DNA from 2 places in the Kitasatospora sp. NPDC041917 genome. Region 2 is predicted to be linked to the other one. Evidence: riboswitches for the same ligand, from Rfam matches in the RefSeq annotation. Region 2 holds a riboswitch; the other holds the start of a gene.

Region 1 (7,502 bases), on a different contig from region 2:
CTGCATGTCGCCGGCCAGGATCAGGTCGGGCTTGGCGGCGATCACCTTGTCCATCACGGGCTGGAGCAGGTTCCCGACCACCGGGACGCCCTGCACCTTGTCCTTGAGGTACGCGGGCGGCTCGGCCAGCCCCTGGCCGTTGGTGATGCCGACCGGCTTGACGCCCAGGGCGAGCACCGCGTCCAGGTCCTCCTGGGTGAGGGTGACGATCCGCTTGGGCTCGGCGGGGACCTCGACGGCCTTGCCGGTGGCGTCCTTGACGGTCCGCTTGCCGCCGCCCGCCGCGTCCGCCGCCGGGGAGGCGGCCGTGGAGGAGCCCGAGGACGAGGAGGACGAGCCGGAGGAGCCGCAGCCGGTGAGCAGGAGCGCGGCCGCCCCGGAGACGGCCAGCGCCTGGGCCGCACGGCGGCGGACGGGGCTGAGCGGGCGACGGGCGAACGGCATGGGTGCCTCCGGGCAACGGTGGTACGGAAGTTGAGCGGCGTCCGAGAAGTTCGACGGGACGGGGGTGCCCCACGGGACGGACTCGGCCATTAGGTTAGCCTTACCTTATGACATTCTCGCAAGCCGGCGTCCGCGCGGCGCCCCCCGCCACCGCGCCGGATTCGCCGCCACCGGGCCGGCGGAGCCGTCGGCCCGAGGGTGCCCGCCCCACCTGGCCGGCCGTCACGGCGGCGGTGGTCCTCCTGCTCGCCCTGGCCGCGCTCTCGCTGTCGGTCGGCGCCGGCGAGGTCGGCCCCGGGCGGGTGCTGGACTACCTGCTGAACCACGACGGCGCCCGCGCCGACGGCCGGCTCGCCCTCGTCGTCGGCGACCTGCGGCTGCCGCGCACCCTCACCGCCCTGCTGGTCGGCGCCGCGCTCGGCGTCGCCGGGGCGCAACTGCAGTCCGTCACCCGCAACCCGCTGGCCGAGACCGGCCTGCTCGGCGTCAACGCCGGCGCCTCGCTGGGCGTCGTGCTCGGCATCGCCGTGCTCGGCGTGCAGACCTCCTTCGGCTACCTCGCCTTCGCCTTCGGCGGCGCGGTGCTCGCCAGCACCGTGGTGCTGCTGGTCGCCAGCAGCCGGGGCGGCGGATCGCCGATGCGGCTGGTGCTCGCCGGCTCCGCCGTCGCGGCGATCTTCCGCGGGCTCACCGACGTGCTGATCGTCAACTCCCCCGAGGCGTACGAGCGGTACCGAGTGTGGGTGCTCGGCTCGCTGGCCGGGGTGGAAGGCTGGACGACCCTGCGCCAGCTCGCCCCGGTGCTCGGCGCCGGATTCCTGCTCGCCGCCCTCACCACCCGTCCGCTGACCGCGCTCGCCCTCGGCGACGACCTCGCCCGCGGCCTCGGCCACCGACCCGGCGCCACCCGGGCCGCCGTCGCCGTCGCCGTCACCCTGCTGACCGCCTCGGCGGTCGCGCTGGCCGGGCCGATCGCCTTCCTCGGGCTGCTCTCCGGCTTCCTCGCCCGCACCGTCGCCGGCCCCCGGATCGGCCGACTCACCCTGCTCGCCGCGCTGTTCGGCGCCACCGTGCTGACCGGCGCGGACGTGCTCGCCCGGGTGGTGGCCCGGCCCTTCGAGGCGCCGGTGTCGGTGATCGTCGCGCTGATCGGCGCCCCGGCCCTGATCGCGATCGTCCGCTCCCGGCACTCCACCGCCCTGGCCATGGCCGACCCCGCCGAGTCCACGCCGGCCGCGCGACGCGGCGAACCGGCGCCGCCCAAGCCGGACTTGACCCTGCGGCACGGCACATGGTCGCTGCTGCTGCCGCGCCGGGCACTGCTGGCCTCGCTCGGCCTGGCCGCCGCCCTGCTGGCCGCCGTCGTGGTCTCGGCGCACGCCGGACAGAGCGAACTCGACCTCGCCCGCACCTTCCAGGCCGTGTTCGGCTACGGCGACCGGCTGGACGTCCTGCTGGTACAGAAGTTCCGACTCGGCCGGATCGTCGCCGGACTCGCCGCCGGCGCCGCCCTCGGCCTGGCCGGCTGCCTCACCCAGACCCTCGCCCGCAACCGCCTGGCCACCCCCGAACTCCTCGGCGTCAACGACGGCGCGACCGCCGCCGTACTCATCTCCGCCAGCACCGCGGGCACCTTCGGCGCCTGGTGGGCCGGACCGCTCGGCGCGCTGGTCGCCGTCCTGGTCGTCACCCTGGCCTCCGGCGGACTCGGCGCGCGCGGCTACCGGGTCCTGGTGGTCGGGCTCGCCATGTCGGCGCTCGCCTCGGCCGTCATCCAGGTCGCGATGGCCCGGCGCTCCCTCAACTCGGCCGGATCGCTGTACATCTGGACCAACGGCAGCCTCAACGGACGCGACCTCGCCGTCGCCACGCCCGTCCTGATCGGACTGGCGGCACTGGTGCCGATCGCGCTGGCGGTGGCCCGGCGGCTGGCGGTGCTGCGCTTCGACGACAGCGTCGCCTCCGCACTCGGCGTCGACCCGGGCCGGGTCCGGCTCGCCTGCCTGCTGCTGGCCGTCGCCCTGGCCGGGCTGGCGGTCGGCGTCTGCGGGCCGGTCGGCTTCGTGGCCCTGGCCGCGCCGGTGATCGCCGGACGGCTGGCCGGGCCCGCGCGGGTGCCCGTGCTCGGCTCCGCCCTGACCGGCGCCCTGCTCGTCGTGCTCGCCGACACACTGGGCCGGGTTCTGTTCGCCGGAGTGGAGATCCCCGTCGGCATCGTCACCACCGTCCTCGGCGGTCCCTTCCTGCTCTGGGTGCTGCTCGGCCGCAAGGGCAGCCCCGCCTAAGCCTTTTGGAGTCACTGCTGTGGAAACCCCGCTCGTCGCCCTCTGCCCCGACGATCCCGCCTACCGCCTGGTCACCTTCACCCATCACGACGGCGACTGCGACGGCGTGCTCGCGCTGCTGCACACCGTCACCGACAAGGACCGCCATGCCGGGGACCTGACACCGCATCTGATGCAGCGCCAGGACGATGGGGCATGGTCGATCACCTACCGGCTGCGCGCCGACCACCGCGCCTCGTACCAGCTGTACCCGTTCCGCGGCGAGGCCCCCGGCACCGCCCGGCCCGACTGGCTGCGCGTCCTCGACCAGGCCCGCCCCGACCCGTACGACACCGAGCCCCGGCTGCCCGCCCGCGACGGCCGCCACCCCGCCTCGGTGCTCAGTCTGCCCGCCGCCCCCGCACAACCGTACGTGGCGCGGCGCGACGGCGTGCCGCGCGGACGGACGCTCGCCCACACGGTGGCCGGCCGGCGGGTCGACGTCCACCTCCCCGCCGGACACCGGCCGGACGGTGGCCCGTACCCGGTCGCGGTGCTGCTGGACGGCGAGATGTGGGGCGAGGTGCTCTCCGCCGGCGACACCCTCGACAACCTGACGGCCGACGGCGCCATCCCGCCCACCGTCACCCTGCTGGTGCACACCATGGGGCCGAAGCGCCCGGACGACCTGAGCTGCAACCCGGCCTTCATCGACCTCCTCGCCGACCGCCTGCTGCCCTGGGCCACAAAGGAGTTCGGCGCGAGCGGCGACCCGACCGCCACCGTGATCGCGGGCCAGAGCGCGGGCGGCCTCACCGCCGCCTACGCCGCCTACCGCCGCCCGGAACGCTTCGGCAACGCGCTCTCCCAGTCCGGCTCCTTCTGGTGGCCCGACGAGACCGAGTTCGACGCGGGCAGCGAATGGCTGACCCGGCGTCTCGCCGCCGAGGAACGACGGCAGGCCCGCTTCTGGATCGAGGTCGGGCTCCAGGAGTGGATGCTCCTCGCCCAGAACCGCCACCTGCGCGACGTCCTCACGGCCCGCGGCTACGACCTCGCCTACCACGAGTTCAACGGCGGCCACGACTACGCCTGCTGGCGCGGCGGCCTGGCCGACGGGCTCGCGCACCTGCTCGGGTCACCCGAGGGGATGGTTTCGGGCTGATTCGCATACCTCCAGGCCATCAGGCGTCTAGCGTCGAACTTCGCACCGATCGGCCTGGAGGTACCCCATGAACGCGCCCTCGTCCGCCGCGCCGCCGCCGATGTCGTGGAAGTACTGCGGCAACCAGATCAAGCTGTGGCGGACCCGCGCGGGTGTCAGCCGCGAGGACCTGGCCACCGAGGCCGGATACGGCATCGAGAGCCTGCGGTCGATGGAGGCGGGGCGGCGCAAGCCCTCGATGCACCTGCTGCAGGTGGCGGACGACATGTGCGACGCGAAGGGGATCCTGGTGGCGGGGGCGCAGTTCCTGCTACCCGAGAAGTATCCGTACTTCGCTGAGGAGTACATGCGTTACGAAGCCGAGGCCGTCGTCATCCACTGGTTCGAAACACTGCTGATTCCAGGGCTCCTCCAGACCGAGGAAACAGCTCGAACGCTCCTCAACGCGCACTGGCCTCCGCTCGATGACAACACCATCGATGAGCGCGTTGCGGCGCGACTCGCACGCCAGACCGTACTCGCGACCCAAACGAAGTCGTTCAACTTCCTGATCGGTGAAACGCCGCTGCGGAACGCCCTCAGCAGCGGAGAAGCCCACAAGCGCCAACTCCTTCACCTGCTGGCCGTCGGCAAAGCACGCCACATCATCATTCAGGTCGTACCGGGCTCGGGTTCGCACCCGGGGTTGAACGGCCCCTTCATCCTGCTCGACAGCCCGGAGCACCAGCGGCTGGCGTACGAGGAAGGACAGGCGATGGGCCTGCTCCACTCAGAGCCGGAGAAGGTCAGCCTGCTGAGCCAACGCCATGCAATGATCCTTCAACGAGCCCTCAACCCCGAGGCCTCGACAGGATTCATTGCCAAGTTGGCGGAGGAGCTATGAACACCGAACTGGCCTGGTTCAAGTCCAGCCACAGTGGGACCGAAGGCGGCGCTTGCGTCGAGGTCGCTTCCACTCCGGGCACCGTTCATGTCCGCGACTCCAAGGACAAGAGCGGCCCCCGGCTTGCCTTCGCCGCCGAAGCCTGGGCCGACTTCATCAACAAGCTCGCGAAGGAAATGTGAACACCGAACTGGCCTGGTTCAAGTCCAGTCACAGCGGGAGCGAGGGTGGCGCCTGCATCGAGGTCGCCCTCGCCCCGGGCACCGTCCGCGTCCGCGATTCCAAGGACAAGACCGGGCCCCAGCTCGCCTTCACCGCCGAGGCCTGGACCGACTTCGTTCAGCTCGCCCGAGGCCTCGCTTCTCCGGACCACTGAAGCCGCTGCCAAGGCCCCCGTGCTAGCGTCCCCGGGGCGGTGCAGCGGCACCGGCCCCGGACGAGACGTGCGCCGTACCCGGCCTGCCAAGACGACGCACTCTGGAGGCGTCATGGCCGCTGCCGGTGCACCGATCGCCCGTCCACTGGACGTGCGGTGGATCCACGGTTCCCCGTCCGCGAAGCACAACACGGATCCGGACATCCAGGTCCACGAGTACGACGAGCACACCGTCATCCTGCGGCAGAACAAGGCGATCAACTACGAGGCCCCGTTCCTGTTCCTGCTCTTCGGGACGGAGCGGGCGGTGCTGATCGACACCGGGGCGACGGCCGAGGCCGCGTACTTCCCGCTGCGCGCGACGGTCGACGGGCTGGTGGAGGCGTGGCTCGCCCGCAACCCCCGGGACGGCTACGGGCTGCTGGTACTGCACACCCACCCGCACGGCGACCACGTCGCGGGCGACGGCCAGTTCACCGACCGGCCCGCGACCACCCTGGTCGGTGCCGATCTGCCCACCGCCTGGCCGTACTTCGGCTTCGACCGGGACGAGGAGGCCGTGGCCCTGGTCGACCTCGGCGGCGGGCGGGTGCTGAAGTGCCTGGCCACGCCGGGACACCACGAGGCGGCGGTCACCTTCTACGACCCGTGGACGGGCTTCCTGCTCACCGGCGACACCGTCTATCCGGGGCGGCTGTACATCGACGACTGGCCGGCCTTCCGGCGCACCGTCGAGCGGCTGGCCGCGTTCGCCGGGAGCCACCCGGTGACGCACGTGCTCGGCTGCCACATCGAGATGACCCGCGAGCCGGGCGTCGACTACCCGATCCGCACCACCTACCAGCCCGACGAACCTCCACTCCAGCTCACCCCCGCCCACCTGGACCGCATCCGGGCGGCCGTCGCCGAACTCGGCGACCGGCCGCGCCGGTACCCGCTGGACGACCTGATCCTCTGGCCGAGCGAGTGAACTCCCCCGGTCCCGCGGCCGATCAGTCCCGGTAGGGCACCAGCCGGGTCAGGTCCAGCTCGAAGTCGAAGGGCGCGGGGATGCGAAGCTTCTCCCCGAACTCCCGCTCCGTCCTGGTGTGGTAGCGGTCGCGGTTGGGTTCGGAGAACAGGGTCACCGTCTTCTGCCGGGGGTCCACGATCAGGTAGAGCGGGAAGCCCATCCGCGGGTAGTCGCGGACCTTCCCGCTCCAGTCGTTGTCGGGGTTGGACGGCGAGACGATCTCGACCGCGATCAGCGCCAGGTCGGCGGGGATCTCGCGGCCCAGCTCGATGACGTCCTCGGGCAGGTAGGTGAGGTCGGGGTTGCGAACGGTGCCGAACTCGGGCGAGGAGAGGTCACTGTTCCCCGTCGGGAAGTAGCCGGGAGGACAGTGCGCCTCGAACTGGCGCTGGACGATCGCCAGGTTGAGCTGGTGAATCGATGACGGTGACGTCTGCATGACGATGACGTCACCGGACAGCTCGACCTTGTAGCCGTCCGGCAGGCTGCGGCAGGCCTCTTCAAGCAGACGGTAGTGCTGAGGGTTCATGGGCTCTCCTCCGGTGCTCCGACCACCGTAGGGCAGTCGGAGCACCGGAGGACCACGGACCGCACCGGCGTCATTCCTCCGGGGGTGGGCCCGGAGCTTCGGTGGGGAGGCGAAGGGCCAACAGGGTGCCGGCGGCGACCAGGGCGGCGGTGAGGAGGAGGGCGAGGCGGTAGGGGGTGGCGTCGGTGCCGTCGGCGAGGGCGCCGATGAGGGCCGCGGTGGCGGCGATGCCGAGGGCGCCGCCGAGGGTGCGCAGGATGGTGAACAGGCCCATCGCGCGGCCCATCGCGGGGCCGGGGACGTCGGCGAAGCCGGCGATCTGGACGGTGAGGACGGCGGTGCCCAGGATCAGGCCGACGCAGAACATCAACACCCGTACGGCCCACGGGTTCTCGGCGAAACCGAGGGAGGCGAGGACGACCGCCGCCAGCAGCAGGCCTGGCAGGGCGAGCCGGCGCGGACCGAGCCGGGGCAGCAGGCGGTCGACCACCTGCGAGGCGGCCATCAGGCCGATCGCCTCCGGGAAGACGCTCAGCCCGGCGTCCAGGGCGGTGGCGCCGCGCGCCGCCTGGTAGAGCAGCGGCAGCACGAACAGCGCGCCCATCAGCCCGGCCGAGGTCAGCAGGGCGAGCCAGCTCGCCGCGCCGAAGGTGCGGTCGGCGAGCAGCCGCAGGTCCACCAGCGGTTCGGGGGAGCGGAGTTGGTGCCGTACGGCCGCCCCCAGCAGGGCCAGGCCGAGCAGTCCGCCGAGGGCCACGCCCGGGGAGGTCCAGCCGTGCGCCGGGCCGAAGCCGAGGGCGTAGGTCAGCAGGCCGAGGCCGGGCGTGGC
Region 2 (7,502 bases):
AGTCCCCGGCCGGCGGCTGGGAGGCCTTCCTCGGCGCCCCGGCGGGGGCCGCGGCCCCCACCACGGCCCCCGCTGCGGCCCCCGCCGGCGCCACCGCCGGCTGACCGTCAGGCCTTCGTCCGCACCCGGCCGGAGAGCACCGCGCCGAGCAGCGCCACCCCGGCCATCGACAGCAGGATCACCGCGAAGGCGCCGGGCGAGCCGGCCTCCCCACCGCCCCCGTGGGCGGCGGCGAGCGAGCCGCCGCCCAGCGCCGCGAACATCACCCCGGCCAGACCGGTCAGCAGCACATTGCCCAGCGCGTCGCTCATCTGGAGCGCGGCCGAGTTGGCCCCGGCGTCCTCCGGGGTGGAGAGCTTCATCATCAGCACGCTGACGCTCGCGATCGCCATCCCCATCCCGACGCCGCCGACGCCCCAGGCCACCGACGCGGCCCAGGCCGGCACCGCCGGGAACAGCACCAGCGCGGCGCCCGAGATCGCCACCGCGGTCAGCACGAAGCCGCCCCGGATCATCACCGTGCGGTAGCGCTCCGCCCCGGGCCGGCCCTGGAGCCAGGAGCCGAGCGCCCAGGTGAGACCGCCGCTGGTCAGGGTCAGGCCGGCCAGCGTCGGCGAGAGCTCACGCTGGGTGGTCATCATCAGCGGGATGAAGGCCTCGGCCGCGAAGAACGCCCCCGCGGCCAGCCCGCGCAGCAGGATCACGGCCGGCAGTCCCCGGCCGGCCCGCAGGGTCCGCGCCGGCAGCAGGCCGAGGACCGCCGGCACCAGCAGCGCCGCCCCGGCGATCCCGGGGGCCAGCCCGATCAGGTCGCGCCGCTGGCCCGCGTACTGCAGCAGGCCGGCGCCGACCGCCGCCATCGCGGCCAGCAGGGTGCGACGGCGGTCGAAGGCCGCGCCCCTGGCCACCGGGTGCTCGCGCTCGGTGCGGGCCAGTGCCGGGCCCATCACGGCCAGCGGCAGCAGGATCAGCACTGGCACGGCCAGGAACACCCAGCGCCACCCCAGGTGCTGGGTGACGGCCCCGGAGACCAGCGGACCGATGATCGAGGGCAGCACCCAGGCCGAGGAGAAGGCCGCGAACACCGCGGGCCGCAGCCGCTCCGGGTAGGCCCGGCCGACCACCACGTACAGGGCGACGATCACCAGCCCGCCGCCGAGGCCCTGGATGGCCCTCCCGGCCACGAACACCCACATTCCGGGTGCCGTCCCGGCCACCACCAGCCCCACGCCGAACACGGCGATGCCGCTGAACAGCGGCCGCAGCGGGCCGCTCCGGTCGCACCACTGGCCGGAGACGACCAGGGCGAACAGGGTGGTGGTGAAGTAGCCGGAGAAGGCGAACGCGTACAGCCCGAGCCCGTTCAGCTCGCGGGCCGCGGTCGGCATCGCGGTGTTGACGGCCGTCGCCTCGAAGGCGATCACCAGGACCACCGAGACGATCCCCAGCGTCAGCGCACGGTAGCGGCCGCCGAGGACCCCACCACCGGGGTCGTCGTCGAGGGGTATCGGTACGGGGTCGACCGAGGTGGGGGAGGCAGTGGTCATACGTAACATCGTAAGAGCCGTCTGCCCCGATGACCCCTGACCCCGGTCGGTGATCTCCTCGGCCGCAGGGCCCAGGACGGGCCCCGGGACCCAGGACGGGCCCAGGCCGGGACCACGGCGGAGGTCAGTGCAGCACCTTGAGGCCCACCACGCCGGAGACGATCAGCAGCAGGCAGGCGATCCGGGCCATGGTCACCGGATCCCCCAGGACGGCCATGCCGTAGACCGCGGTGCCGACCGCTCCGATGCCCACCCAGACGGCGTAGCCGGTGCCGATCGGAATGGTGCGCATCGCGTACGCCAGGCCGCCCATGCTGAACAGCAGTGCGATGCCGAAGACGAGGCTGGGAACGAGGCGGGTGAAGCCCTTGGACGATTCCAGGGCGACCGCCCAAATGGTCTCCAGGACACCCGAGACGATCAGAACGAGCCAGGCCATGACGGTGCTACCTCCGCAGTCCACAGCGGCCGGATTGCCGCTGAACTGCGCCGTCTTGTCGTCACCGGGTACGACGCGCTCGTCCGGGGTGGCGGAAATACCGCCACCTGTCCCCGACGGTAGCACACATTGCCATACAGAATTTACAAAAGGGCATTGACCCCTCTCCCCCGGATCGGCCACTATGAATTCACTGGCCGTGTGCCCGAGTGGCTTAGGGAACCGTCTGCAAAGCGGTGCACGCGGGTTCGATTCCCGCCATGGCCTCACCGGAAAAGGAAATTGCCAGTCGACTCCGAAAGTCGACCGGCAATTTCCTTTCCCTGCTTTCCGCCTTTCCCGGGAGCTCCCGGTCAGGCGGTGACGGCGTCCTCGGCCCGGATCGGCAGCCGGCCGACCGGCAGGCCGGTGGCGGCGCGCACGGCCGCGGCGACGGCCGCCGGGGCGACCACCGCGGGCACGGCTCCGACCGCCTTCGCGCCGAACGGGGCCACCACGTCGCGCTCCTCCAGCAGCGCGGCGATCCGCACCTCCGGGGTGTCCAGCGCGGTGGGCAGCCGGTAGCCGGTGAGCGAGGGGTTCAGTAGCACCCCGCCCTCCGTCCGCAGGTCTTCCAGCAGTGCCAGGCCCACGCCCTGGGCCACCCCCGCCTCGATCCGGTCCTCGATCTGGCGCGGGTTCAGCGCCCGGCCGACGTCCTGGGCGACCGTCATCTCGACCACCCGCACGGCGCCCAGCTCGATGTCCACGTCCACCACCGCACGCATCGCGCAGAACGAGATGGAGACGAAGGCGTCGCCCTGCCCGGCCTCGTCCAGCGGCTCGGTGGGGTGCGGGCGGCACTGCGCGGTGGCCCAGAGCTCCTTGCCCTCCAGCGCCTCGGCGACGGGCATGCCGAGCACCCCGTCGTACGAGGTGATCTTGCCGTCGGCGATCTGGAGCAGCTCCGCCGACATCCCGAAGTTCGCCGCGATCGGCTGCAGCAGCTGGTGGCGGACCATCAGCGCGGCCCGCTCGACGGCGCCGCCGGAGACCCAGGTGTGCCGGCCGCGGGCGGACGGCCCGGCGATCGACTGGTCGCTGTCGGCCGGGGCGATGTAGACCTCGCTGACGCCCAGCACGGTCTGCACGATCTGCCGGGCCAGCGTGGCGAAGCCCTGCCCGGCGTCGACCGCCGCGCAGATCACCGTGGCGTGGTCCCCGCTGACCCGCACGGTCGCCGTGGAGACCTCGTCCTCGCCCTCGGCGCCCAGCATGTGCACCATGCCGACGGCGTAGCCGATCCCGCGCCGCACCGCCGCCGGGTCGCCCGCGCCGCCGGGCCCGCCGGGCAGCAGCCACTCGGCGTCCGGGTCGTCCACCGGCAGGGCCGGCAGCGGCTCGGCGGCGACCGCGTCCAGCAGGGCGCGCACCGGCGCCGGGCAGGTGACGGCCTGACCGGTGGGCAGCGGGTCGCCGGTGGACATCGCGTTGCGGCGGCGGATCTCCACCGGGTCCACGCCGATCCGGGCGGCCAGCTGGTCCAGCTGCGACTCGTACGCGAAGCACGCCTGCAGGGCGCCCTCGCCGCGCATCCGGCCGGCCGGCGGGTTGTTGGTGCGCACTGCCCAGGCGTCCACGAAGACGTTCGGGCAGACGTACGGACCGGCCGAGAAGGCCGTCGCGGCGGCCAGCGCCTCGGCGGAGACGTCCGCGTAGGCGCCGCCGTCCAGCAGGATCTGCGCCTCGACCTTCACCAGCGTGCCCTCGGCGTCGGCGTGGTGGCGGTAGCGCAGGAGCGCGGGGTGGCGCGAGGTGTGGGTGTGGAAGGACTCCTCGCGGGTGAGCGTCATCTTCACCGGGCGGCCGGTGCGCAGCGCCAGCAGGGCCAGGGTGACCTGGAACGAGAGGTCCTCGCGGTCGGTGGTGGCGCCGGGCACGCCGGTGACCACCAGCCGGACCCGGTCCGGCTCCAGGCCCAGGCAGGCGGCGGTGCGGTCGCGGTCGCCGTGCGGGTCGGTGGAGGACAGGTGCAGCTCGACGCCGCCGTCCGGGCGCGGTACGGCCAGCCCGGCCTCGGCGCCGAGCGGGGCCGGGTCCTGCCGGCCGACCTGGTAGAGGCCCTCGACGACGATCTCGCCGACCGCGTCCGGGTCCCCGGTGCGCAGCGGCAGGTGGCGGAACAGGTTGCCGTCCGGGTGCAGCGGCGGCGCGGTGAAGGCCTGCTCCGGGTCGGTGACGGCCTCCAGCGGCTCGTAGTCGACCGCGATCAGGCCGACCGCCAGCCGGGCGGTGTCCGGGTGGTCGGCGGCCACCGCGGCGATCGGCTCGCCGTGGTGGCGCACCACGCCGGCGGCCAGCACCGGCCGGTCGGCGACGATCGGCCCGGCCGGGGCACCGTCGGGGGTGCCGTCCGGTCCGGGCGGCAGGTCGGCGGCGGTGACCACGGCGTGCACACCGGGCAGCGCCAGCGCGGCCGAGGTGTCGATGCCCCGGATCCGGGCGTGCGGGTGCGGCGAGCGCAGCACCGCGCCCCACAACAGCCCCTCGGCCCACAGGTCGGCCGCGTACGGGTAGATGCCGAGCGCCTTGGGCAGCGCGTCGCTGCGCAGCGGGGAGCTGCCCAGGCCGATCGGCTCCGGTGCGCCGCCCTCGCCGCCGTCCTGCTGGAGTGCTGCGCCGATGTCGGTAGGCGACGTCATGATGCGTGGTCGTCCTCGGGGAGCCGGATGCCGTGGGCGGGGGTGGCACCGTACGGGACACCGGCCGGGGCGCCGCCCTCGGCCGGGGCACCGTGCGGGTGCGGGGCGGCGTACGGGGTGCCGTGCGGGGTGCCGTCGTGGACGGAGCCGGGCAGCGGGGTCCCGTGCGCGGGGGTGGGCTCGTAGACCGGGGCGTCGTACCCGGTGTCGTAGCCGTTCTGCTGCTGGTGGCCGTCCGGGTAGGGCACGTAGGTGCCGTGCGCGGGGGTGGCCTGGTACGGCTGCTCGGGGTAGCCCTGCGGCGGGTAGTACACCTGGTCGTCGGCGGCCTGGGCGGGGATCCGGGCGGGGATGTCGTCCCGGATCGGGGCCAGCACGGTGGTGTCGTACACGCCGGTGTCGTAGCCGCCCTGGGGGTCGCCGTACGGCAGCCCGGCCAGCGCCTGCTCGACAGCGTGCTGTTCCACGGCGGGCTGCGCCGGGTGGTGCTGCTCGGCGGCGTGCCGCTCCGGGTGGTACTGCTCCGCGGGGTGGGCGACCGGGTGGGCCTCGACGGGCTGCTGCGGGACGTGCTCGATCCAGGCCTCGGCGTCGGCGTAGACCGGCGGCTCGACGGCCTGCCCGGGTTCGACCGGCGCGTCCACCGGCACGTCGGCGGGCGGTTCGGCGACCGGCTCGGCCGGCCCCCCGGGAGCGGGCCCGGCGGCCTGCGCGGCGGCCTCCTCCGCCTCCTCGGCCTCCGCCGCGCGGGCGTCCGCGACGGTCTGGACGGCGGCCAGCACGCCCCGGTAGCCGGTGCAGCGGCAGAGGTTGCCGCACAGCGCCTGACGGGCCTCCACCTCGGTGGGCCGGTGGTTGCGCTGGAGCAGGTCGTGCACCGCCATCGCCATGCCGGGGGTGCAGTAGCCGCACTGGACGGCGCCAGAGGCGGCCAGCGCCTGCTGGACGGCGCTCGCGCCGCCGGCGGCGGACAGGCCCTCGACGGTGCTGATCTCGCTGTCGGCGGCCAGGGCGGCGGGCACCAGGCAGCCGGCCACCAGCTGGCCGTCCACCTGCACCGAGCAGGCCCCGCACTCGCCCTGCTCGCAGCCGTCCTTGGCGCCGGCCAGGCCGAGCCGCTCGCGCAGCACGTAGAGCAGGCTCTCGCCGATCCACGCGTCGGTGACGGGCCGTTCGAAACCGTTGACCCGCAGCGTGTACGAGGCGCACGGGCGCAGCTCGCGGCTGACCTGCGGGGAGAGGCCGAGCGGGTCGGCGTCCAGGGTCTCGATGGGGTCTGTGGTCACTTCAGCGCCCTTCCCAGTGCCCGTCGGGCCAGCACCGATACGGTACGCCGCAACCGAACCGCGGCCGCGGTCGGCCCCTCGGTCACGGCCTCCCAGGCGCCCTCGGCGCCGTAGTTGTCGGGGACGCAGGCGGCGGCCACGTACTCGCCGAAGGCGGCGGTCGCGGCCGGGTCGATCTCCCGGCTGCCGTCCCAGTCGATGCAGCCGGCCACCCAGGCCTCGGCCTCCAGCGGGCGCAGCGGCACCGGCGCGACGGCCCCGACGGCGCAGCGCACCGAGCGCCGGGCCGGGTCGAGGACCAGGGCGACGGAGGCGGTGGCGCGGGCCGGTCCGCTGCGGCCGGTGGCCTTGAGGAAGACCTGCGGGGCGTGCAGCAGCGGGACGCGCACCCAGGTGAGCAGTTCGCCGGGGCGCACCGGGTCGAGTCCGGTGAGCAGGTGACTGACCGGCACCTCGCGGGTGCCCCCGGCCCGGGCCAGGGTGACGCTGGCCTCCAGCGCGGTGAGCACCGGGAGGGTGTCGCCGGCCGGGGCGGCGGTGACGATGTTCCCGCCGAGGGTGCCGACGTTGCGGACCTGCGGCGGGCCGGCGGTGCGGGCGGCGTCGGCGAGCGCGGGGATGAGCGCCGCGAAGTCGGGGCGGTCCATCCGGGCGTGGGTGAGTCCGGCGCCGAGCACGGCGGTGCCGCCGTCCTCGTAGCGCCAGCCGCGCAGTTCGGTGATCCGGCCGAGGCCGACCAGGGCGGCGGGGCGCAGTCGGCCGGCGTTGACGGCCTCCATCAGGTCGGTGGCTCCGGCCACCGGTACCGCGGCCGGGGCGGCGGCCAGCGCGTCGACGGCCTCGTCGAGGGAGGCCGGCAGCATGATCGTCCGGTTCACCTGGGTCCCACCGTGCTCCACTTGCTCATCGATCGCCTGCCGCCCGCCGGCCTTCGGCCGTACTGTCCTGCGTCAGCAGCCCGGCCTGGCCCGTAGGGTACGGGCGATCGGGCCGGGTTGGGCAACTCTGGCACACAATGCTCGATGATCATTTCGGGACCGGTGAACGGGACTGCCCGATTGAGACTGATACCGGGCGGTATCTGCCCCGACCCGCTCCGGGCCAGGGCAGATGTTCATCAGTTCTTGACGTCGGACGACCGCTCAGAAGTTCCCCGCGGGTAGGACCGGGGCGTTTCCCGCGGGTCTTCGCCGGGTCCGGCGGGACCCGCGGGACCTGCGGGACACGCCCTACCGCACCGGCGGCGGGCCCTCGATCGGCCGGCCGAGCACCCCGGGCCGGCGCTGCCACGGGTGCGGACCGTCGGCCGGGCGGTACTCGACGCCGAGCGCGTCAAGGGCCCTCAGGTGCGTCGTCAGCCGCTGCTCGAAACCGGCGAAGTCCCGCTCGGCCGGCTCGGCGGGCAGCTCCGACCAGGCGACCTCGGCGAAGGCGACCAGCCGGGGGAAGGCCCGGTAGTCGATGTCCCGGGCGCTGTCCATGAACTCGCTCCACAGGTTGGCCTGGGTGCCGATCACGTGCCGGGCGGCGGCCTCGTCCAGCTGCTCGG

The links. Region 2 has a riboswitch for guanidine ahead of ACZ6EM_RS18565 (DMT family transporter). Riboswitches for the same ligand answer to the same signal wherever they lie in the genome.
Region 1: another riboswitch for guanidine. It lies ahead of ACZ6EM_RS04585 (MBL fold metallo-hydrolase); the one in region 2 lies ahead of ACZ6EM_RS18565 (DMT family transporter).

What each region holds. Positions count from the first base shown of each region.
Region 1 covers NZ_JBVJBI010000003.1:178,892-186,393, reverse strand. Annotated here, with positions in the region: gene ACZ6EM_RS04615 (ABC transporter substrate-binding protein) at 1-444, opposite strand, end outside; gene fhuB (Fe(3+)-hydroxamate ABC transporter permease FhuB) at 552-2,729, shown strand; partial or broken gene fes (enterochelin esterase) at 2,740-3,873, shown strand; gene ACZ6EM_RS04600 (helix-turn-helix domain-containing protein) at 3,941-4,756, shown strand; gene ACZ6EM_RS04595 (DUF397 domain-containing protein) at 4,753-4,938, shown strand; gene ACZ6EM_RS04590 (DUF397 domain-containing protein) at 4,935-5,132, shown strand; guanidine-III (ykkC-III) riboswitch at 5,166-5,233, shown strand; gene ACZ6EM_RS04585 (MBL fold metallo-hydrolase) at 5,245-6,102, shown strand; gene ACZ6EM_RS04580 (Uma2 family endonuclease) at 6,125-6,673, opposite strand; gene ACZ6EM_RS04575 (DHA2 family efflux MFS transporter permease subunit) at 6,744-7,502, opposite strand, start outside.
Region 2 covers NZ_JBVJBI010000013.1:156,541-164,042, forward strand. Annotated here, with positions in the region: gene ACZ6EM_RS18555 (polysaccharide deacetylase family protein) at 1-104, shown strand, start outside; gene ACZ6EM_RS18560 (MFS transporter) at 108-1,547, opposite strand; gene ACZ6EM_RS18565 (DMT family transporter) at 1,672-1,986, opposite strand; guanidine-III (ykkC-III) riboswitch at 2,031-2,096, opposite strand; tRNA gene ACZ6EM_RS18570 (tRNA-Cys) at 2,182-2,253, shown strand; gene ACZ6EM_RS18575 (xanthine dehydrogenase family protein molybdopterin-binding subunit) at 2,340-4,667, opposite strand; partial or broken gene ACZ6EM_RS18580 ((2Fe-2S)-binding protein) at 5,324-5,881, opposite strand; gene ACZ6EM_RS18585 (FAD binding domain-containing protein) at 5,950-6,816, opposite strand; gene ACZ6EM_RS18590 (beta-N-acetylhexosaminidase) at 7,183-7,502, opposite strand, start outside.